DNA from 3 places in the Streptomyces sp. NBC_01622 genome. Region 2 is predicted to be linked to each of the others. Evidence: riboswitches for the same ligand, from Rfam matches in the RefSeq annotation. Region 2 holds a riboswitch; each other region holds the start of a gene.
What was found. A riboswitch is a leader RNA that binds a small molecule or an ion and turns the genes downstream of it on or off. The one in region 2 is predicted to bind cyclic di-AMP.
Positions count from the first base shown of each region.

Region 1: it holds a riboswitch for cyclic di-AMP, as region 2 does, so the genes downstream of both, OH768_RS02370 (NlpC/P60 family protein) here and OH768_RS24580 (M23 family metallopeptidase) in region 2, are expected to answer to the same signal.
Region 3: it holds a riboswitch for cyclic di-AMP, as region 2 does, so the genes downstream of both, OH768_RS14305 (M23 family metallopeptidase) here and OH768_RS24580 (M23 family metallopeptidase) in region 2, are expected to answer to the same signal.

Region 1 covers NZ_CP109293.1:529,702-537,089, reverse strand. The annotation lists gene gndA (NADP-dependent phosphogluconate dehydrogenase) at 1-340, opposite strand, end outside; gene OH768_RS02380 (endonuclease/exonuclease/phosphatase family protein) at 528-1,388, shown strand; gene OH768_RS02375 (hypothetical protein) at 1,395-1,859, opposite strand; gene OH768_RS02370 (NlpC/P60 family protein) at 2,067-3,734, opposite strand; cyclic di-AMP (ydaO/yuaA leader) riboswitch at 3,743-3,916, opposite strand; gene OH768_RS02365 (DUF1996 domain-containing protein) at 4,251-6,302, shown strand; gene OH768_RS02360 (glyceraldehyde-3-phosphate dehydrogenase) at 6,384-7,388, opposite strand, start outside.
Region 2 covers NZ_CP109293.1:5,403,702-5,411,089, reverse strand. The annotation lists gene OH768_RS24585 (PP2C family protein-serine/threonine phosphatase) at 1-1,144, shown strand, start outside; cyclic di-AMP (ydaO/yuaA leader) riboswitch at 1,297-1,453, shown strand; gene OH768_RS24580 (M23 family metallopeptidase) at 1,465-2,472, shown strand; gene OH768_RS24575 (aldo/keto reductase) at 2,529-3,473, shown strand; gene OH768_RS24570 (PrsW family glutamic-type intramembrane protease) at 3,480-4,799, opposite strand; gene trmB (tRNA (guanosine(46)-N7)-methyltransferase TrmB) at 4,849-5,622, opposite strand; gene lhgO (L-2-hydroxyglutarate oxidase) at 5,765-7,018, opposite strand; gene OH768_RS24555 (MFS transporter) at 7,192-7,388, opposite strand, start outside.
Region 3 covers NZ_CP109293.1:3,211,332-3,218,719, reverse strand. The annotation lists gene OH768_RS14320 (DNA topoisomerase (ATP-hydrolyzing) subunit A) at 1-302, opposite strand, end outside; gene OH768_RS14315 (M16 family metallopeptidase) at 636-2,009, shown strand; gene OH768_RS14310 (M16 family metallopeptidase) at 2,006-3,394, shown strand; cyclic di-AMP (ydaO/yuaA leader) riboswitch at 3,597-3,760, shown strand; gene OH768_RS14305 (M23 family metallopeptidase) at 3,774-4,529, shown strand; gene OH768_RS14300 (GntR family transcriptional regulator) at 4,717-5,412, shown strand; gene OH768_RS14295 (HPr family phosphocarrier protein) at 5,634-5,915, opposite strand; gene OH768_RS14290 (GNAT family N-acetyltransferase) at 6,104-7,388, shown strand, end outside.

The DNA of each region.
Region 1 (7,388 bases), 4.9 Mb from region 2:
TGCCGCCGTCGATGATCATGTCGCCGGGCTCCATGAGCGCGGCGAACTCGTCGATGACGGCGTCGGTGGCCGGACCGGCCTGCACCATGATCATCAGGCGGCGGGGGCGTTCGAGGGCGGCCACGAACTCCTGTGCTGTCTCGGCCGGGACGAAGGCACCCTCGTCGCCGTACTCCTTCATCAACTCGTGGGTCCGGTGCGGCGACCGGTTGTGGACGGCGACCGTGTAGCCGTTGCGGGCGAAGTTGCGGGCCAGATTGCGGCCCATCACACCCAGGCCGGTGACGCCGATCTGCGCGGTGGCGTCGGCGGCTGGGCTGTTCGGTGCGGATGCGTTCATGGGGTGCCTGTTCTCCGGGTCGGTGGCGTGGCGGGTCGGCGCGGGGCGCCCATGACCGCTGGTACGTGTGTGATCGCGGATTGACTCGAACTTCTCCATGATTCCGTGTGATTCCGGCTGATGCCGCCGACCGCCGCACGGTGTGTCGCGCCGGATGCGAAGATCGCTCCCCTGGGAGGGAGCGGCCATGGGTGACATACGGGTGACGTGTGCGACGTTCAACGTGCTGCACGGCCAGCTGATCAGGCCGGACGGCCACCCGGCCGCCGCCCGCCCCGACGACGCCTCGGCACCCCTCGCCGAAGCCGTCGCGTCCCTGGACGTCGATGTGCTGGCCCTCCAGGAGGTCGACCGCTTCCAGGAACGCTCCGGCCGCGTCGACCAGGCGGCGGTCGCCGCCGCCGCGCTGGGCGCCCTCGACTGGCGCTACGCGACCGCGCTGCACAGCCGTTTCGTGCCGGGCCGGGGGTGGGTCAACGACCCGGCCGAACCCGCGCCGCGCGTCCACGGAACCGAGGCACTGGAGCCCGAAGTCCCGTCACAGGGCGTCGCGTTGCTGTCCCGGCTGCCGGTCCGCGAGTGGCGGGCCCTACGGCTCCCTCCGGGCCCGCTGGCCGTGCCGCTGAAGGTGGCCGGGCGGACCGCTCCGGTGCTGGCCCGCGATCAGCCCAGGGCCGCCCTGGCCGCCGTACTGGAAGGACCGCGCGGCCCGTTCACCGCGGTGGCCGTCCATCTCTCGTTCGTACCGGGCTGGAACGTCCGCCAGTTGCACACCGTCCGCCGCTGGATCGCCGATCTGCCCCAACCCCAGCTGCTGCTGGGCGACTTCAACCTGATCGGCGCGCTGCCCAGGGTCGCCCTCAACGCGACCGCGCGCCGGAGCTGGCGGGGTCCGGCCGGGCGGGCGACCTACCCCTCGCACCGCCCGCGCGTCCAGCTCGACCACATCCTGGCGAGGGGGCTCGACGCGGACGCGGTGGGGACGGCGCACACACCGCGGACGGCGATCTCGGACCACCGGCCGCTGGTGGTGGAGCTGTCGCTGTGACCCGGTTCAGTTCCACAGGGGATAGGTCACGACGTGCGCGAACCTGTCCGGCCTTCCGTCGGTGTAGGTCAGGCTGATCCGGCCGTACTGCCGTACCCCCGGATGCCGCTTCCACGTCTGCGCGTTGTCGAGCCGGACGACGACCGGATACGAGTGGAACTTGCCCGCCGCGCAATAGGGTTTGCAGTCGTTCACCCAGTTGACGCCCGTCGCCGTCGCGGAGTTGGCGTCCCAGTTGGTCCAACGCAGCGATGCCAGACGGCTGTTGCCGTCACCGCAGGCGAGCACGAAGTCGGCGGGGCGCACCTCGGGATGCCAGAGGCAGTCGACCAGCACGGGGACCGCGGACTGCCGCTGGGAGACCGGTTGCGCGCGCACCGTCGCCGGGGCCGCGGACGAGGTGTCCACGGCCGGCGCGAGCAGGGCGGCGGCACAGACCGTGACGAGTCCGACCATGGTGTGTTTGTACATGTCCGCTCCCGGCCGCCTGTTCGTACCCGTCGCTCCGCACCCGCACCGGTGGTGGGCCCGCCCGGCGAGACACGGTCGTCGTCCGTCTTCCCGTTCGACGCTACGACCGTGTCCTGGGTTCCACCACTCGTACAGACCAACGACGCGGCCCGCCGGGAGTAGCGGGGTGCACGCGACCGGCGCCGGGAAACCCCGGCCCCGAGCGGCTCAGGCGGGCCGTACGGCGCCCCGGATGGCGGCCGAACCGGCGTAGAAGATCGACTCCTCGCGTATCGGCGTGCCGGGGCTCGGCGCGTGGATCATCAGGCCGTTGCCGGTGTAGAGACCGACGTGGTCGATGCTGTCGTAGAAGAAGATCAGGTCGCCGGCGCGGATGTCCGTGAGGGGGACGAGGGCGCCCGCGCCCGACTGTTCCTGGGCGGTGCGCGGGAGCAGGACGCCCGCCGCCTTCCAGGCGGCCTGGGTGAGGCTGGAGCAGTCGTACGCGTCCGGTCCCGCCGCGCCCCACAGGCACGGCCTGCCGATCTGTGCGCGGGCGAAGGCGAGGGCGGTGGCGGTCTTGCTCTGGGTGCCGGCGTCCGGTGCGGTGGGGGTGACGCTGGCGGGCGTCGGGCTCATGGGCGGGGCCGGAGGGAGCGTGACTTCCGGGGCCATGGCCGGAGGGGCGGGGGGTGCGAGTGCGGGGGCGACGGACGGGGCCGCGGCGAAGGAGACCTCGGGGGCGGGGGCGGTCGGCTGCCACTCCTGCTGCGGCGGGCGCCAGGACGGTTCCGGTGCGGGCTGCCAGGCGGGCTGGGCCGGGGGCTCCTGGGGGATCAGAGGCATCTGCCCCGTGGACCAAGCAGGTTGCTCGGTCACTGCGGGCATCTGCCCTGTCGACCAGGTCTGTTGCTCGGTCACTGCGGGGAACTGGCCGGTGGACCACGGCTGTTGCTCGGTCACCATGGGCATCTGTCCGGTGGACCAGGTCTGTTGCTCGGTCACCATGGGCATCTGTCCGGTGGACCAAGTGGTCTCCGGCGCGGACCAGGCCGTCTCCGGGAGCGGCCAGGTGGCGCCCGTCGGCGCGGTCTCGGTGCGCGGTGCGCCGATGGCCGGGAGCAGGTCCAGGCTCGCGGTGAGCGGGTCGAAGGCCGGTGCCGGGGCGGTCGCGTACTGCTGTGGTGCCATGACGCTCCCGGGCGGCACCTCGACGGCCGAAGCGGGCGGTACCGGCGGCAGGTCGAGGACGGTCGCCGGAGGCATCTGCGACATCTGGGCCTGAGCCATCTGTGCGATCTGGGCGATCTGAGACATCTGCGACGCCTGCGACATCTGGGCCTGAGGCACCTGCGTCTGCGACATCTGCGGCATCACAGGTGTCTGTTGTGCGCCGGGAGGCAGCGCGGCGATGGGTGCTGCGGTCAACTCCAGTGCGGGGGCCGTGAGTTGCGGGGCGGTGGGCTCCGGTGCGGCGGTGGTCCCCGCGGTCAGTTCGGCCACGGCGCGGCCGGGCTGCGCTTCGAGCGCGCGGTCGGTGCTCTGGGGCTCGGGACGTCGTTCGGACCGCTCGGGGCGGGATTCCGCCGGGCGGGCCGGGGTCCTGCCGGGCGGCAGGATCGCCGGTACGGTCGGGCCCAGTTGGGTGCGGGCGCGGTCGAACAGTTGCCGGGTGACGGCTTCGACGGCGGGGTCGGAAGGACGTGACGCGCTGGGGCGGGACTCGACACGCTTGCGCGGTTTCCCGGACATCGCACGTGTGGCGTTGTAGTTTCCGGTGGCCGTCTCGGCCCTGTCGTAAAGGGAGTTGATCCGCCGCTGGACTTCGTCGCGGCTGGGTCGGTCGTCCACGGTGGGGCCACTGCCTCCGGTGCGCGTGCGTCGTTCTGCCGGCATGGCAGACCTGCTCCTTCCGCTTCGCGCCTACCGGGTTAGCTGTCGGGTTCGGGCGTCGATCACGGAAGGTTTGCCCTACGGTCCTTGCCCTGAAGGGCAGTTGGACCGATTCACCCCAAGTTCGGTTGGGTCCCCGGCTCCGGCTGCCGCGAGCGACACGCCGGACTCGGCGCAAGCCGTGCGGCCCGGCGCCGATCGCCGGAGTAGGTCGTACGGCCTGAACGTCAACTTAGCCAACGTGTGTGCCTCGTGTGAAGGTTGAAGCGCGATATGTCCGATACGTATTTGTGACCTTTACCTCGCCCTGGTGTGTCGAGGGGGCAGGAGCCCGCCGGGGCCGGTGATCCATAAGAGGTCGCTATGAATTTCTGGGACGGTTGAACACACCGGGACCGGGCTCCGTATTGGGTCGGGGGATTTCCATGCCGGGACGAGCCGGGCCGACCGATACGTGTAGGAGCAACTTCCTTGGCACGCAACACGCGCAGACGCCCCACAGGCGCACGACGCGCGACGATGGCAGCAGTCGCCCTGATGCTGGGCGGCGGAGGACTGGTGGCGGCGAACGTCTACGCGTCGGCGTCCGAAGGCGGTTGGGGCGGTGACTCCGCCCAACAAGGGTCTCCGGACGCGGCGTCGCGAGGCGCGACGATCGACTGCCCGGACATCGGCACCCAGTTGACGACGGTGCCCGACGAGGCGAAGACCGACGTCGACAAGGAACTCGCGCTTCTGGACCAGCAGATAACCGAGGCCTACCAGAAACTCCGGGACTCGACGGAGTCCATTCGCCAGGACGCCTCTTTCGCCGACAACGCGATCATGAATCCGCTGAAGGAGAAGCGGGCGGCGACGATCGGACGGATCGACGACGCCATCGCACGCGTCGGGGACCGCCCCCAGGGACTCGACGCCCTCGCCGGCTGCACCCTGATCGCGCCCACGAACGAGACCGGCGACCAGGGCGGCAACGGCGGCGACCAGAGCGCCAGTGCCAGTGCCAGCACCGGAGACCAGGGGCAGCAGGGCCAGCAGCAGTCCACCAACGGGCCCGTCGCCTCGGACTACGCGGACATCACCTCCGTACAGCCCAACGTGAACGCTCGGCAGGAGCAGGCGGGCGCCTCCCGCGGCACGTTCGTCACCGCCTGCGGGGTGAACGAGAACGGCCTGTTCAACTCCGACAACGTGATCGTCGCCCCCGGCGTCACCAACGGCGCCCACCACTTCCACGACTACATCGGCAACCAGTCCAACAACGCCTTCGCCAGCGACCAGGACCTCGCGAACGCCGACACGAGCTGCGAGAACCCGGGCGACAAGTCCACCTACTACTGGCCAGTCCTGCGCCTGCAGAACGGCAAGCAGGAGCGGGACGCCGACAAGCCCGGCGGCGGCACGGAGGGCAACACCGGTGAGATCGTCACGGCCAAGCAGGTCACCCTGACCTTCGAGGGCAACCCGCAGAGCAAGGTCGTCGCGATGCCGCGCCTCCTGCGCATCATCACCGGCGACGCCAAGGCCTTCGTCAACGGCCCCGCCAACGCCAACGCCTCCTGGAGCTGCACCGGGTTCGAGGACCGGCAGCTCAAGGACAAGTACCCGCTGTGCCCTTCCGGCAGTGACGTGGTGCGCACCTTCAAGTTCCAGAGCTGCTGGGACGGCCGCAACATCGACAGCGCCAACCACCGCACCCATGTGGCCTTCGAGGCCGCCGACGGCGCCTGCCCGGACGGCTTCAAGGCCATCCCGCAACTGGTGCAGCGGATCGTCTACGCCGTCGACGCGCCGAGCCTCCAGGACGGCGGCAGGACGAGCCCGCTGTTCGCGGTGGACTCCTTCCCCGAGCAGCAGCACAAGCCCGTCACCGACCACGGCGACTTCATCAACGTCTTCGACGAGGGCCTGATGAACGACATGGTCACCTGCATCAACAGCGGCGAGAAGTGCGGCGCCGGCACGGACAACGACCCCGGATCGGGCGGCGGTTCGGGTTCCGGCGGCGGCTCCGGCAACGGCTCGGGTACGGGCGGCGGTTCCGGTGAGCCCCAGGAGTCCCCGACGGCCACCGACACCGCTACGGCGACGGCCACCGCGACCGCGTCCGACGAGCCCGGCGGGAGTGGCGGGAGTGGCGGCAACGCGGGGAATGGCGACAACGGAGGGACCGGCGGCAACGGCGACCAGCCCACCGCCGATCCCGCGACGAGCGCCCCGGACACCGAGACCAGCGCTCCCGAGCCCACCGACACCCAGACCACCGACCCCGGAGATCTGACGACCGCCGTCTCGGTCCCCAAGGCCGACACGAAGACCGAAGGGTCCAAGTCGACGGACGCGGCGGGGAGTTCGGACGACAACGCCGGCGGTCAGGTGGGCAGCCCGGTGGCTACACCGCCCGCCTCGTCCTCGGGTGGGGAGAGCTACGCCGCCGTAGGCCCGAACCAGCCGCAGGCACAGGGCGGGCTGGCGGAGACGGGCGCGAATCTGTGGCCCGCCGTGGCCGGCGCGCTGCTTCTCGTCGCCGGATTCGTGGTGCTCTACCGGGGCAAGCGCAGCACTCGCTGACACCCCGTACGGCTGTGATCAACCAAGGCCCGGTCGCCCTCACTTGGGCGGCCGGGCCTCAGGGCGTGCGGCGGGTCCGGGTCAGACGGCCGGTGCCGGGTACGTCGGGTACTCGACCCCGGAGACGTGCTGGACGACCCGGACGACCTGGCAGGAGTAGCCGAACTCGTTGTCGTACCAGAGGTAGAGGATGGCGTTGTCGCCGTCGACCTTGGTGGCGCCCGCGTCGATGATCGAGGCGTGGCGGGATCCCATGAAGTCGCTCGACACCGCGTCGGGGGCGGTGGTGAAGTCGATCTGCCGCTTCAGCGGGGACGTCAGCGAGACCTCGCGGAGGTGGTCCAGGACCTCGGCGCGGGTGGTCTCGCGGCCGAGCCGCAGGCTGAGGATCGCGATCGAGACGTCCGGCACCGGGACCCGGATCGAGCTGCCGGTGATCGGCGCCTTGAGGTCGGGCAGCGCCTTGGCGACGGCGGACGCGGCACCGGTCTCGGTGATCACCATGTTGAGCGGCGCCGAACGGCCGCGGCGGTCCGCCTTGTGGTAATTGTCCAGCAGGTTCTGGTCGTTGGTGAACGAGTGGACCGTCTCCACATGGCCGCGCAGCACACCGTACTCGTCGGCCATCGCCTTCAGCGGCGGCACGATCGCGTTGGTGGTGCAGGACGCGCAGGACAGGATCTGCTCGTCCGGCTTGATCGTGTCGTGGTTGACGCCGTGCACGATGTTGGGGACGTCACCCTTGCCGGGCGCCGTCAGTACGACCTTGTCGATCCCGGGCCGCAGATGCTGCGAAAGTCCTTCCCGGTCACGCCACTTGCCCGTGTTGTCGATGAGGATGGCGTCCTTGATGCCGTACGCCGTGTAGTCGACCTCGGAGGGGCCGCCGGCGTAGATCACCTTGATCTCGTTGCCGTTGGCGATGATCGTGTTGCTCGCCTCGTCGACGGTGATCGTGCCCTGGAACTGGCCGTGGATCGAGTCGCGGCGCAGCAGCGAGGCGCGCTTCACGATGTCCTGATCCCCGCCCTGGCGTACGACGATGGCGCGCAGCCGCAGACCGTTGCCCGAGCCGGCCTTCTCGAT
Region 2 (7,388 bases):
TCCGTATGTGCGAGCCGGCGGGCGCCTGCCCGGCGACCCCGTGCCCGACCCCGGCCTCGGCCCCGACGAGGGACGGCGGATCCCCCGCGTCCTCGCCCTTGTCCGCCGACTGCCCGCGCTACTGCTGATCGTCGGGGCGTTCTACGACTACCTCACCCCGCGGGACTTCACCGCGGCCCCGTTCTTGACCGCCGCCCCGCTCGTCGCCGCCCCGCTCTACTCCCGGCGCGGCACCGTGCTCACCGGGCTCGCCTCGCTCGCCGTCGTCCTCGCGATCCACCTCAGGCTCGGCATCCTCCTGCGCATCGACGCGGTCACCGAGGTGGCCACCGTGGCGACGGTCGCCGTCCTGGCCGTCCTCATCAACGCCCTCGTCCGCCGCAGCAGCGAACAGCTCGCCTCCGTGCGCGAGATCGCCGAGGCCGCCCAGCGCGCCGTACTGCCCGAACCGGCCGAGCGGATCGGCGGGTTCGAGATCGCGGCACGGTACGAGGCGGCGCAGGAGGGCGCGTTCATCGGCGGCGACCTGTACGCCGTGCAGGACACTCCGCACGGCGTACGGCTGGTCGTCGGCGACGTACGCGGGAAGGGCATGGGCGCGGTCGCCGCCGTAGCCGTGGTGATCGGGGCGTTCCGGGAGGCCGCCGAGCAGGAGGCCACACTGGAGGCGGTCGCACAGCGGCTGGAGCGGGCGCTGGCGCGCGAGGGCACCCGGCGCGACGGGCTCGACGCGTTCGAGGGGTTCACCACGGCCGTCCTCGCCGAACTCCCGCACGGCGACGGCGTCGTACGGATCGTCGACCGCGGTCACCCGCCGCCGCTGCTCCTGCACGCGGACGGCACCGTGGACACCCTGCTCGTCAAGGAGCCCGCACTGCCGCTGGGAATAGGGGAGTTGGGGTTCTGGCCCGACCGGGCCGAGGAGTTCGCGTTCCCCGGCGGCGCCACACTGCTCCTCTACACCGACGGCCTGTCCGAGGCCCGCGACTGCCACGGCGTGTTCTACGACCCCGGGGAGCGGCTGTCCGGGCGGACCCTCCGCAGCCCCGAAGCGCTGCTCGGCATCCTGGCCAAGGAGGTGCGCCGGTATGCCGGGGGCGGGATGACGGACGACATGGCGATGATCGCCGTACGCCGTCCATGACAGGTCAACTCACCCGTTTTTCGCCGGTCATGGGCTCTTCGTCCAGCAAGGAAAGGTTAATGATCAAGCGAACGGGCTTGGAAACGGGCGCCCGTGTCTATTAACGTTCGATAACGCAGCACGGTCGTCCCAGCCGTCACAAGAGACAGCTCCGTGCGCACGCGCCGAATCCCGCAAGGGAACCGGGGAACCACCACTTGGGGTGAATCGCACGTCGACAGTCGTGGGAACACGACCGGTTTACGCGCGTAGGAGACCTTCCTGCTCCGAACCCGTCAGCTAACCCGGTAGGCGAGAAGGAAGGAAAGGAGCACGCCCACGTGGCGTCCAACCAGGCTGCCCCAGAAGCCCCGTTCGTCTACGGCGGGTTCCGCCCCGACGAGGGCCCCTGGGAGGAGTGGAACCCCAGCGCGGAGTCCGTTCCTCCCAACCGCGGCAAGCACCGTGTCGCCAAGCAGCGTGGTGGCGGGGGATTCGCCCGCAGCTCCACCGTCCTGGGCGTCGGTGTCATAGCCGCCGTGAGCGCCGGCGGGATGGCCAGCGCCAACACCGGCAAGCCGCCCGTCTCGATCTCCCTGCCCGACCTGCCCTCCGTGGGCCATCTGCTGGACGACTCCGCCAGCACCCCCAAGGGTTCCGCGACCGCGCTCAGCAGCGTCGGCGTGACCACCACCGAGACCGCCAAGGGCACCTCGGACGCGGGCGAACTGCTGCGCAACCGGATCATGGAGCAGGCCGAGCTGCAGCAGCTCCAAGTCGACGGCAAGTCCCAGGCCGCCGCCGAGGCAGCCGTCGCCAAGCAGGTCGACGCCGCCGCCGCGAAGGCCGAGAAGGACGCCGCGCAGAGGGCCGCGGACGCCAAGAAGGCCACGGAGGCCGCCGCCAAGAAGAAGGCCGAGGCCGCGAAGCTCGCCGCGCTGGCCAAGCAGTACACGCTGCCGGTCGCCTCGTACACGATCACCGGCACCTTCGGCCAGGCCGGTTCCATGTGGTCCTCCGGCTACCACACCGGACTCGACTTCGCCGCGCCCACCGGCACGCTGATCAAGGCCATCCACAGCGGCACGGTCACCGAGGCCGGCTGGGCCGGGTCCTACGGCTACCGCACGATCATCACCCTCGACGACGGCACCGAGCTGTGGTTCTGCCACCAGTCCTCGATCAACGTCAGCGTCGGCCAGAAGGTCGCCACCGGTGACGTCATCGGCCGCGTGGGCGCCACCGGCAACGTGACCGGGCCGCACCTCCACCTTGAGGTACACATCAACGGCGCGGCCACCGCCAGCGACCCGGCACCCTGGCTGCGCAGCAAGGGCCTCAACCCCTGAGGCCCCTGGGGAACCCGCTGGAATATCCGGTTCCGGTCCGGCTGTTGGCGTAGAGCATGACTTCTCTTCGCAAGCTGGGCCGGTCCGACCTCGAGATCTTCCCGCTCAACCTCGGCGGCAACGTGTTCGGCTGGACCGCCGACGAGGCGACCTCCTTCGCCGTGCTCGACGCCTATGCCGCCGCGGGCGGCAACTTCGTCGACACCGCCGACTCCTACTCGGCGTTCGCCCCGGGCAACCAGGGCGGCGAGTCCGAGACCGTCATCGGCAAGTGGGTCAAGGCCCGCGGCAACCGCTCCGACGTCGTCATCGCCACCAAGGTCAGCCAGCACCCCGACTTCCCGGGCCTGTCCGCCGCCAACATCAGGGTCGCCGCCGACGCCTCCCTGCGCCGCCTGGACACCGACCACATCGACCTCTACTACACCCACTTCGACCAGGTCGAGGTGCCGGTCGAGGAGATCATCGGCGCGCTGGACGAGCTGGTGAAGGCGGGCAAGGTGCGGCACATCGCCGCCTCCAACATCTCGCCCGAGCGCCTTCAGGCCTCCCTCGACTTCTCCGACCGCGAGGGCCTGGCCCGCTACGTCGCGATCCAGCCGCACTACAACCTCGTCTCCCGCGACACCTACGAGGGCGAACTGCGGGACGTGGCCGAGCGCAACGGCCTGGCCGCGCTCCCCTACTTCGCCCTCGCGGCCGGCTTCCTCACAGGCAAGTACCGGCCCGGTACGGCCGTGGACAGCCCGCGGGCCGGGCGCGCCGCGCAGTACCTCGAATCGGAGCGCGGCCAGAAGGTGCTGACCGCCCTGGACGAGATCGCCCAGGCCCACGACGCCTCGGTCGCGACGGTCGCCCTCGCCTGGCTCGCCGCCCAGCCCACGGTCGCCGCACCGATCGCCTCCGCCAGGAGCGTCGAGCAGCTGCCCGACCTGCTCGCCGTGGCCGAACTGGCCCTCGCGGACGCCGAGATCGAGCAGCTGACACAGGCCTCCGCCTGAGGGTCGTCAGGACCGGTACGGGTTGTACGCGACATACGGCGCGGCCGTGTTCCCGTACACCCCGTACACCGGCCACGGCGGCACCACCACCGGCACCGGTGGCGCGATCCGCCGCGCCGCGTACTCCAGCGCGGGCCGCGCCACCTCCCGCCGCTGCCACAGCTCGTGCAGCAACTCCCTTTCCCGTACGGCGAAGTCGGCGCCGGCGCGGCCCCGCGCGGCCCGGTGGCGCAGGAACGCCAGGGAGGTCGCGCAGGCCTCGTAGCGGGCCACCGAGCGGGCCGCGGGACGGCCCAGGTGGTGGCCGGCGTAGTCGCGGGCCAGCCTGCGGGCCCTCATCGAGCCGAGCACGAACGGTTCGACGGGGGTCAGCCAGCCCGCGAGGACGTACACGGGCAACTCCTCGCGCACGGCGCGCAGTTCGCGCTGCCGGGTCCAGACCGCGAGCCAGGTCAGCAGGCCGAGCGCGGGCACCATGAACAGGCCGTAGACCTCGAAGAAGCCGTACTGGCCGAACGTCGAGGAGCCGTTCCAGACCGCGTGCATGCCCATCGCGAGGAGCAGTCCGGTCAGCGGTACCAGGACGCGCCGGACGTGCTGCCGGTCGGGGGAGAGCGCGGCGATGCCGAAGCCGATGCCGGTGAGGACGGTGAACAGGGGGTGCGCGAACGGGGACATGACGATGCGTACGAAGAAGGTCGCCGCGGTGACGGAGGTGAAGCCGCGGTCGCCGGTGAGCTGGTCGGTGCCGAAGGCGGTGCCGAGGTAGAGGATGTTCTCGGTGAACGCGAAGCCGGTGGCGGTGACCCCGGCTATCACCACCCCGTCGACGATCCCGGTGAAGTCCCGTCTGCGGAACAGGAAGACGAGCAGGACGGCCGCCGCCTTCGCCGACTCCTCCACGATCGGGGCTATCACCGTCGCGCCGAGGGTGTCCGCGCTGGTCGGGTCGGCGGTCGCGGTCGCTATCCATCTGGTGGCGAAGCTGTTGGCGACGATCGCTATCAGCGCGGCGGCGCAGGCGCCCCAGGCGAAGGAGAACAGCAGGTTGCGCCAGGGGCCGGGGTCGACCCGGTCCAGCCAGCGGAACGCGGCGACGAGCAGCGGCACGGGCAGTACGGCGAGCCCGAGACCCACCAAGAACCCTTCCGTGCCGGTCTGTTGGCGGACGAGGGCGAGGATGACGAGCCCGGAGAGCGCGAGCAGGGTGATCAGCGCGCCGTAACGGACCCCGTTCCGGTGCCACCAGCGCCCGCGCGGCACCTGGCCGGGCACACCACCGGCCGGGTGGCCGGGGTGTGGGGGGTACGGCGAAAACGTGGCCACGGCATCGACCCTAACGAGGTAAGGGCACGGCCCGCGAGGGAGCCTGGCGTCAGCGCTGGTCGTCGTGGGGTACGCGACGGAACAGCAGATCGTTCACGACATGTCCCTTGTCCAGTCCCTGCCCCTCGAAACGGGTCAGCGGCCGGAAGTCCGGACGAGGCGCGAAATCACCGTCGGGTTGGCTGTTCTCGAAGTCCGGGTGCGCGCCGAGCACTTCGAGCATCTGCTCCGCGTACGGCTCCCAGTCCGTCGCACAGTGCACGGTCGCGCCGGGCTTGAGACGGGACGCGGCCAGCGTCAGGAACTCCTCCTGGATCAGCCGCCGTTTGTGGTGCCGCTTCTTCGGCCAGGGGTCGGGGAAGTAGACGCGCAGCCCGTCGAGCGAGTCCGGGGCGAGCATCTCGCGCAGCAGGATGATCGCGTCCCCGTTGGCGACCCGGACGTTGGAGAGCCCGTGGTGGTCGGCGAGGCTCAGCAGATTCCCCTGGCCCGGGGTGTGCACATCGGCGGCGAGGATGTTCGTCGCCGGGTCCGCGGCGGCCATCTGCGCGGTCGCCTCGCCCATCCCGAAGCCGATCTCCAGCACGACCGGGTTGTCGTTCCCGAACAGCTCCCCGAAATCGACGACCCGCTGCCCGTCGATGTCCAGCCCCCACTTGGGCCACAACCGCGTTAGCGCGTCCGCTTGGCCTGCGGTTACCCGGCTCCTGCGTGGCTGGAAACTTCGGATGCGGCGTTCGAAGTGGGAGCCGGCGGGGTCGGGCTTGGGGCCGTCGGGGAAACGGGGCTCGCCTTTGGCTCGGGTGTTGGGGGAGTCAGTCACAATGCGTCGATTTTACGGGAGGGCGTTGTTGGGCGGAGCCCGCCCAGTCGTCTGCGTGGCCTGTGCCGTCTCGCGTGTGCGGGTGCGCTGTGGCTGGTCGCGCCCGCGCGGCGGAGCCGCACATGTCACAGCCCCGCGCCCCCTACGGGGTTGCCCTTCGCGGGGTTTCAAGTGGGAGGCGTTTCTCCTGGCCCAGCACGGCCAGCGCCCGCCGGGCCACCTCTCTTCCGATCGGCAGGGACGCGGTCGCCGCAGGGCTCGGGGCGTTGAGGACGTGCACCGCGCGCGGGCCCTCCTTGATCAGGAAGTCGTCTACGAGGGTGCCGTCCCGGAGGACGGCCTGGGCGCGTACTCCGGCTGCCGAAGGAGTGAGGTCGTCGGGTGTCACTGCGGGGAGGAGTCGTTGTACGGCGCTGGTGAACGCGCTCTTGGACACCGACCGCCGCAGCTCCCCCACCCCGTACCTCCAGTGCTGCCGCGCCATCCGCCACACCCCGGGCCAGGCCGCCGTGGTCGCGATCTCCCGGGGGCGTACGACACCCCAGCCGTAGCCCTCGCGGGCCAGCGCCGGCACCGCGTTCGGCCCCACGTGCACGCTTCCGTCGATGCCGCGCGTGAGGTGCACACCGAGGAACGGGAACGCCGGGTCCGGCACCGGATACACCAGACCGCGCACCAGCTCGGGCCGCGTCAGCGTGTAGTACTCGCCGCGGAACGGCACGATCCGCATCTCCGGGTCGTCGCCGGTCAGCCGGGCCACCTCGTCGCACTGCAGGCCGGCGCAGTTCACCAGCACGCGCGCGCGGACGACGTCACCGCCCCCGGCACCGTCCGCAGTCCGGACGGCGACCCCGCGCTCCGGGCGCCGGTCGACATGGGCGACGCGCGCGCCGTAGCGGATCTCCGCGCCGGAGGCCTCGGCCAGGTGCCGGGCGACCGCGACGTAGTCACAGATCCCGGTCGTCGCGACCTCTATGGCGGCGAGGCCGCGCACCTCCGGTTCGTACTCGGCGATCTGGGACCCGCCGAGCTCCCGCACCGGGATGCCGTTCTCCCGGCCGCGCTGCACGAGCGCGTGCAGGCGGGGCAGCTCGGCGCGCTCCGTGGCGACGATCAGCTTGCCGGTGACGGCGTGCGGAATGCCGTACTCCGCACAGAACTTGACCATCTCGGCGGCGCCGCCCACGGCATACCGCGCCTTGAGCGAGCCGGGCCGGTAGTAGATCCCGCTGTGGATCACCCCGCTGTTCCGCCCCGTCTGATGCCGGGCGGGCCCCGCCTCCTTCTCCAGCACTGTCACCCGCGTCCCCGGCGCGGCATGGCCGATCGCATAGGCGACCGACAGCCCGACGATCCCACCCCCGACCACGAGCACATCACAGTCGTACCCGACCACCGCGCACCACCTCCCGGCTTCGATAGTGCACTGCGCCACTGACAGTGCCTTCAAACCCGGGGAGGGCATGCCAACCAAGGGGCGCGGGGCTGTGACATCTGCGGCTCCGCCGCGCGGGCGCGACCAGCCACAGCGGACCCGCACTCGCAAGACCACACAAGCCAGGCAAATCCCTAGGCGGGCGCCATCAACAACGGCCGAGCCCTCTCCCGCAGCTCAACAACTCGCGGCTCGTCCCCATAGGGCTCCAGCCGGTGAAGAAGATCCTTCACGTACTCGGTCGTACGGGCCGACGAGATGCGCCCAGCGACCTCCACCGCCCGCACCCCCTGCTCACAAGCCGCGTCAAGATTCCCCGACTCCAACTCGG
Region 3 (7,388 bases), 2.2 Mb from region 2:
ACCAGGGCGTCGTAGATCGACGCGTCGCCGTGCGGGTGCAGCTTGCCCATGACGTCGCCGACGACACGCGCGCACTTCACATAGCCGCGGTCGGGGCGCAGGCCCATCTCGTCCATCTGGTAGACGATCCGGCGGTGGACCGGCTTCAGGCCGTCCCGGGCGTCCGGCAGGGCGCGGGAGTAGATGACCGAGTACGCGTACTCAAGGTAGGAGCCCTGCATCTCGTCGACGACGTCGATGTCGAGGATCCGCTCCTCGAACGAGTCGTCGGGCGGCGGGGTCTTCGTGCTGCGGCGGGCCATCGCTGCCGGCTCCTCTTTTCTGGTCGCTCGCCTGGGGGTCGCTCCCCTTCGGCTCACTCTTGCTGAAGCGTGAACGGGGTCTTGACGTGAACCATTGTGGACCGCGGCACTGACAACGCGGACCAGGACCCGGCGTTGGCCGCTCGGCTCCGTCACCGACGGCTGCCGCGTGGGTCCACGTGTGCGACTGCCCGCAGGCTACGCGATCTCGCTCTCGGCGTACGTCCGCCGGGAACTTCGCCGACGGTCCGCACGCTTGCATACAGTGGCGGGACGAGCAGGATTTCTGCGGTTCCAGCCAGAGAATCCGCGATCGAAGGGACGTACATGCCCATGGGTCACACGGCCACCGCCGAGGCAGGGTCCGGCGGTCTGACAGCGACCGAACACCGTTTGGCCAACGGTCTGCGCGTGGTGCTCTCCGAGGACCACCTGACCCCGGTCGCGGCGGTGTGCCTCTGGTACGACGTCGGTTCCCGCCACGAGGTCAAGGGGCGTACCGGCCTGGCTCACCTCTTCGAGCACCTGATGTTCCAGGGCTCCGGACAGGTGAAGGGCAACGGACACTTCGAACTGGTGCAGGGCGCGGGCGGTTCGCTCAACGGCACCACCAGCTTCGAGCGCACCAACTACTTCGAGACCATGCCCACCCACCAGTTGGAGCTCGCCCTCTGGCTGGAGGCCGACCGCATGGGCTCCCTGCTCGCCGCCCTCGACGAGGAGTCGATGGAGAACCAGCGGGACGTCGTCAAGAACGAGCGCCGCCAGCGCTACGACAACGTGCCCTACGGGACGGCGTTCGAGAAGCTGACCGCGCTCGCCTACCCGGAGGGCCACCCCTACCACCACACGCCCATCGGCTCGATGGCGGACCTGGACGCGGCCACCCTGGAGGACGCCCGCGCGTTCTTCCGCACCTACTACGCGCCCAACAACGCGGTCCTGTCCGTGGTCGGCGACATCGACCCCGAGCAGACGCTCGCCTGGATCGAGAGGTACTTCGGGTCCATCGCCTCGCACGACGGCAAGCCCACACCCCGTGACGGCTCACTGCCCGACACGATGGGCGGCGAACTGCGCGAGATCGTCGAGGAGGAGGTCCCGGCCCGCGCCCTGATGTGCGCCTACCGGCTCCCGGAGGACGGCACGCGCGCGTCCGACGCGGCCGACCTGGCCCTCACCATCCTCGGCGGCGGCGAGTCCTCGCTCCTCTACAACCGCCTTGTACGGCGCGACCGTACGGCCGTCGCGGCCGGCTTCGGTCTGCTGCGGCTGGCCGGAGCGCCCTCCCTGGGGTGGCTGGACGTCAAGACGTCCGGTGACGTCGAGGTGCCCGTCATCGAGGCAGCCATCGACGAGGAGCTCGCCCGGTTCGCCGCGGAGGGCCCCACGGCCGAGGAAATGGAGCGCGCCCAGGCCCAGTTGGAGCGCGAGTGGCTGGACCGGCTCGGCACGGTCGCGGGCCGCGCGGACGAACTGTGCCGCTACGCCGTCCTGTTCGGCGACCCGCAGCTCGCCCTGACCGCCGTACAGCGCGTCCTGGACGTGACGGCGGAGGAGGTCCAGGAGGTCGCCAAGACGCGCCTGCGGCCCGACAACCGCGCGGTGCTCGTTTACGAGCCGATCGCGGACGAGGATGCCGACAATGACGCCGACGAAGTAGCAGCGGCCGAGGCCGGCGACGAGAACGAGGAGGCGGCCAAGTGACCGAGCTCGCCACGATGGAATTCCACCCGCAGCCCCAGGCGGGCGAGGCCAGGCCGTGGGCCTTCCCGGCGCCCGAGCGCGGGACGCTCGGCAACGGCCTGACGGTCCTGCGCTGCCACCGGCCCGGCCAGCAGGTCGTCGCCGTCGAGGTGCTTCTCGACGCACCCCTGGAAGCCGAACCGGCAGGCCTGGACGGCGTCGCCACGATCACCGCGCGTGCCTTCTCCGAGGGCACCGACAAGCACTCCGCCGAGGAGTTCGCCGCCGAGCTGGAGCGCTCCGGCGCCACTCTCGATGCGCACGCCGACCACCCCGGACTGCGCCTGAGCCTGGAGGTCCCGGCCTCGCGCCTGGTCAAGGGCCTCGGCCTGCTGTCGGACGCCCTCAGGGCGCCCGCCTTCGCGGACAGCGAGGTCGAGCGGCTGGTCCGCAACCGCCTCGACGAGATCCCGCACGAGACGGCCAACCCGTCCCGCCGCGCGGCCAAGGAGCTCTCCAAGGAGCTGTTCCCGGCGAGCTCGCGCATGTCGCGCCCGCGCCAGGGTACCGAGGAGACCGTCCAGAAGATCGACTCCGGGGCCGTACGCGCCTTCTACGACCGGCACGTCCGCCCCGCGACCGCCACCGTCGTGGTCGTCGGCGACCTCACCGGCATCGACCTGGACGCGCTGCTCGCCGACACCCTGGGCTCGTGGACCGGCCCCGCCGGCCAGCCGCGCCCCGTGCCGCCGGTGACCGCCGACGACACCGGGCGGGTCGTGATCGTGCACCGGCCCGGCGCCGTCCAGACGCAGCTGCTCATCGGCCGCGTCGGAGCCGACCGGCACGACCGCGTGTGGCCGGCGCAGGTGCTCGGCACGTACTGCCTCGGCGGCACCCTCACCTCCCGCCTGGACCGCGTCCTGCGCGAGGAGAAGGGCTACACCTACGGTGTGCGGGCCTTCGGCCAGGTGCTGCGTTCGGCACCCGACGGCACGGGCGCCTCGATGCTCGCCATCAGCGGCTCCGTGGACACCCCGAACACGGGTCCCGCCCTGGACGACCTGTGGACGGTGCTCCGCAAGCTCGCCGAGGGCGGACTCACCGACGCCGAGCGGGACATCGCCGTACAGAACCTCGTCGGGGTGGCGCCGCTCAAGTACGAGACCGCCGCGGCCGTGGCGAGCACGCTGGCCGACCAGGTCGAGCAACACCTGCCCGACGAGTACCAGGCGACGCTGTACCAGCAGCTCGCCGCGACCGGCACCGTGGAGGCCACCGCGGCGGTTGTCAACGCCTTCCCGGTGGACCGTCTGGTGACGATCCTCGTCGGCGACGCGGAGCAGATCAAGGAGCCCGTCGAGGCCCTCGGTATCGGCGAAGTGACCGTCGTTCCGGCGGAGTAGTCGGAACAGCGGCACGCGCGCGTGGGGGAGCCCTGATGACTGAACCGCCATCAGGGCTCCCTATTGTCCGAATTGGGGGAGAGGTTGCCTGTCTGCCCTGTGGCATGCGCTACAAAAACCGTGATCCGTTTGGGGATTGAAAGTGGCCCCCCTTAGCGTCGGTCCGGCTGTCCGTCAGGCACCGCGCCGCACTCGCGGCACCGGACAGTCATCGCCGAGTCCCCGTACGGCGCGAGCCAGGGGAGCCGGGGACCCACATGAGTCCCTGGGGTGAATCGGACGCCCGCGCGCGTGGCGGGGGAGTCCGTAGGAGACCTTCCTGCTCCGAACCCGTCAGCTAACCCGGTAGGCGAGAAGGAAGGAAAGGACCAGCCACTTCATGGCGTTCACCCGCGCCACCGGGAAGCACCGTCGCCCGAGCCGGACCCACCGCACCACCGTTCGCGCCGCGAGCGTCGCCGCGTTCGCCACCACCGGAGTCGTCGGCACCCTGGCCAGCGCCCCCGCGTTCGCCGCCGAGCCCGCCCCCGAACAGACCGGCCTCACGCCCGTCGTCGCCATCGGCGACTCCGTGGCCGAGAAGATCGACGCCCAGGCCGTCGCCCAGCGGCGGGCCGCCGCCGAGACGCTCGCCGAGGAGACCGCCCGCGCCAAGGCCGCCGCCCAGGCCGAGGCGGCCCGTGAGGCCCAGGCGCGCGCCGCCCGTGAGGCCGAGCGCAAGAGGCTCAACACCTTCGTCGCGCCGGTCGCCAACTCCTATGTGTCCACCGGCTACAAGACCGGTGGCTCCCTGTGGTCCTCCGGCGCCCACACGGGCATCGACTTCCACGCCTCGACCGGCACCAGCGTCCACGCGGTGGGCTCCGGCACCGTCGTCGAGGCCGGCTGGGGCGGCTCGTACGGCAACCAGGTCGTGATCAAGATGGCCGACGGCATGTACACCATGTACGGCCACCTGTCGTCCATCGGCGTCTCCGTCGGCCAGAAGGTCACCCCGGGTCAGCAGATCGGCCTCTCCGGGGCGACCGGCAACGTCACCGGACCGCACCTCCACTTCGAGGCCCGCACGACCGCCGAGTACGGCTCGGACGTCGACCCCGTCGCCTACCTCCGCAAGCACGACGTCAACGTCTGACGACGCACCACCCCACTTCCCGGAGCCCCGGCCCGCAGGCCGGGGCTTTCGGCGTTTCCGGACCCCTCCTGTCCAAAAAATATCCATGGATTCCGGTCCGCCATCGGAAATTCCCGCTGATTGCAATAGAGTCACGGAACACACGTCAATCGTCGACGTTTCACGGGGATTAAGGCGGAGGTCGGACATGCGTATTCCGGCGCACTCGGTATGCACGGCGATCCGGGACGACATCGTCGCCGGTGTCTACGAGCGCGGCGGCCGGCTCACGGAGGAACTCCTCGCGCGCCGGTACGGCGTCTCGCGCGTCCCCGTGCGGGAGGCCCTGCGCACGCTGGAGGCGGAGGGGTTCGTGGTGACCCGGCGGCACGCGGGCGCGTGCGTCGCGGAACCGACCGAGCAGGAGGCCGCCGACCTGCTGGAGATGCGGATGCTGCTGGAGCCGCTCGGTGCCTCGCGCGCCGCCCAGCGGCGTACCGAGGCCCACCTCAAGGTGCTGCGCGGCCTCGTCAGGCTGGGCCAGGAGCGCGCCAGGAGGGGCAACAGCGAGGATCTGCGCTCCCTGGGCAGCTGGTTCCACGAGACGCTGGCCCAGGCCTCCGGGAGCCCCGCGCTGACCTCGATGCTGACCCAGCTGCGGCACAAGATCGCCTGGATGTACGTGGTGGAGGCGCCGGCCAACCCCGTGGAGTCCTGGGCGGAGCACGGGGCCATCGTGGACGCCGTGGCGCGCGGCGACGCCGAGCGCGCGCGGGCGATCACCGCCCTGCACACCGAGCGCGCGGGCACCGCGCACCGGCTGCGCTTTCCCGGCGGCGCGAACGGCACGGACCGCGTGAGGACTTCGCAACCTCCCGTAAACATGTCGGGTCTCCGGCATTAACACGGGCGCCGTATACAAAGAGGGGATAATTCGCGGGGGATTATTTCTGCTGCCCGCAAATGGAATTGCGAAGGGCTCGCCCGGTAATTCGGGCGAGCCCTTCGTGGGTGCGGTACATCGTTTTTACGGCGAAAGCACCGCAACCATCAATTGAGGAACCCCGGCGGTGCGCAACCACCTCCGCGAGAGCGGCGCCGGTTCAGGCGCACAGAGGGGCTTGTTCAGACGGTCTCGGGGAGTTCCTCGAGACCCTCCGCGACCAGCTTCGCCAGCCGGTCGAGGGCCGCGTCCGCGCCCTCGGCGTCCGACGCGAGGACGATCTCCTCGCCGCCCTGGGCGCCCAGGCCCAGGACCGCGAGCATGGAGGCCGCGTTGACGGGGTTGCCGTCGGCCTTGGCGATCGTCACGGGGATACCTGCGGCCGTGGTGGCCCGGACGAAGATGGAGGCGGGGCGGGCGTGAAGGCCCTCCGCCCAGCCGACGTTGACGCGGCGCTCAGCCATGTGATGCTGCCCTTCAGAGTCTCAGGGTTGTCTAGACCAGTTTCCCACACGCGAAGCGAGCCCGGAGCGGCCCCGCGGACCGTCCGGAGGAGGGTGTCGGACCGCGGCCTCGGCCCCACTTCCCCTGGCTGCTTTCCCCCACAGACTGCCTCGCGCCGTTGTCGGACGCGAGCCGTACGCTGGGGCCCATGCAGACCTCGTCGGACCGGCACGAGTACCCCGCCCACTGGGAAGCCGACGTCGTGCTGCGCGACGGAGGTACCGCGCGCGTCAGGCCCATCACCGTCGACGACGCCGATCGCCTGGTCAGCTTCTACGAGCAGGTCTCCGACGAGTCGAAGTACTACCGCTTCTTCGCGCCGTACCCTCGCCTGTCCGCCAAGGATGTCCACCGCTTCACGCACCACGACTTTGTGGACCGGGTGGGACTCGCGGCCACGGTCGGCGGCGAGTTCATCGCCACCGTACGCTATGACCGCATTAGTGCCGACGGGCGTCCCGCGTCCGCCCCCGCCGACGAGGCCGAGGTCGCCTTCCTGGTGCAGGACGCGCACCAGGGCAGGGGCGTCGCCTCCGCCCTCCTCGAACACATCGCGGCCGTCGCGCGCGAGCGAGGCATCCGCCGCTTCGCCGCCGAGGTGCTGCCCGCCAACAACAAGATGATCAAGGTGTTCACGGACGCCGGCTACACCCAGAAGCGCAGCTTCGAGGACGGCGTCGTACGCCTGGAGTTTGATCTCGAACCCACTGACAGGTCCCTCGCCGTGCAGCGCGCGCGGGAGCAGCGCGCCGAAGCACGGTCCGTACGACGGCTGCTGGTGCCCGGCTCGGTCGCCGTCGTCGGCGTCGGACGTACCCCCGGAGGGGTCGGCCGCAGCGTTCTCGACAACATCAGGGACGCCGGATTCACCGGCGGCCTGTACGCCGTGAACAAGGCCTTCCCCGAAGGGCAGAAGGAACTCGACGGGGTGCCGGCCTACCGCTCGGTGCGCGACATCGAAGGCCCCGTCGACCTCGCGGTCGTCGCCGTCCCGGTCGCACACGTCCCCCAGGTCGTCACCGAATGCGGTGAACACGGGGTGCAGGGGCTCGTCGTGGTCACCGCCGGTTATGCCGAGAGCGGCCCCGAGGGGCGCGAGCGCCAGCGCGAACTCGTCCGGCACGCGCGCACGTACGGCATGCGGATCATCGGGCCGAACGCCTTCGGGGTCATCAACACCGCCGCAGACGTGCGGCTGAACGCGTCCCTGGCCCCCGAGATGCCGCGCCCCGGACGCATCGGGCTGTTCGCCCAGTCCGGCGCCATCGGCATCGCCCTCCTCTCCCGGCTGCACCGGCGCGGCGGCGGCGTCACCGGAGTCACGGGCGTCTCCACGTTCGTGTCGTCCGGCAACCGCGCGGACGTGTCCGGCAACGACGTCCTTCAGTACTGGTACGACGATCCCGACACCGACGTCGCCCTCATGTACCTGG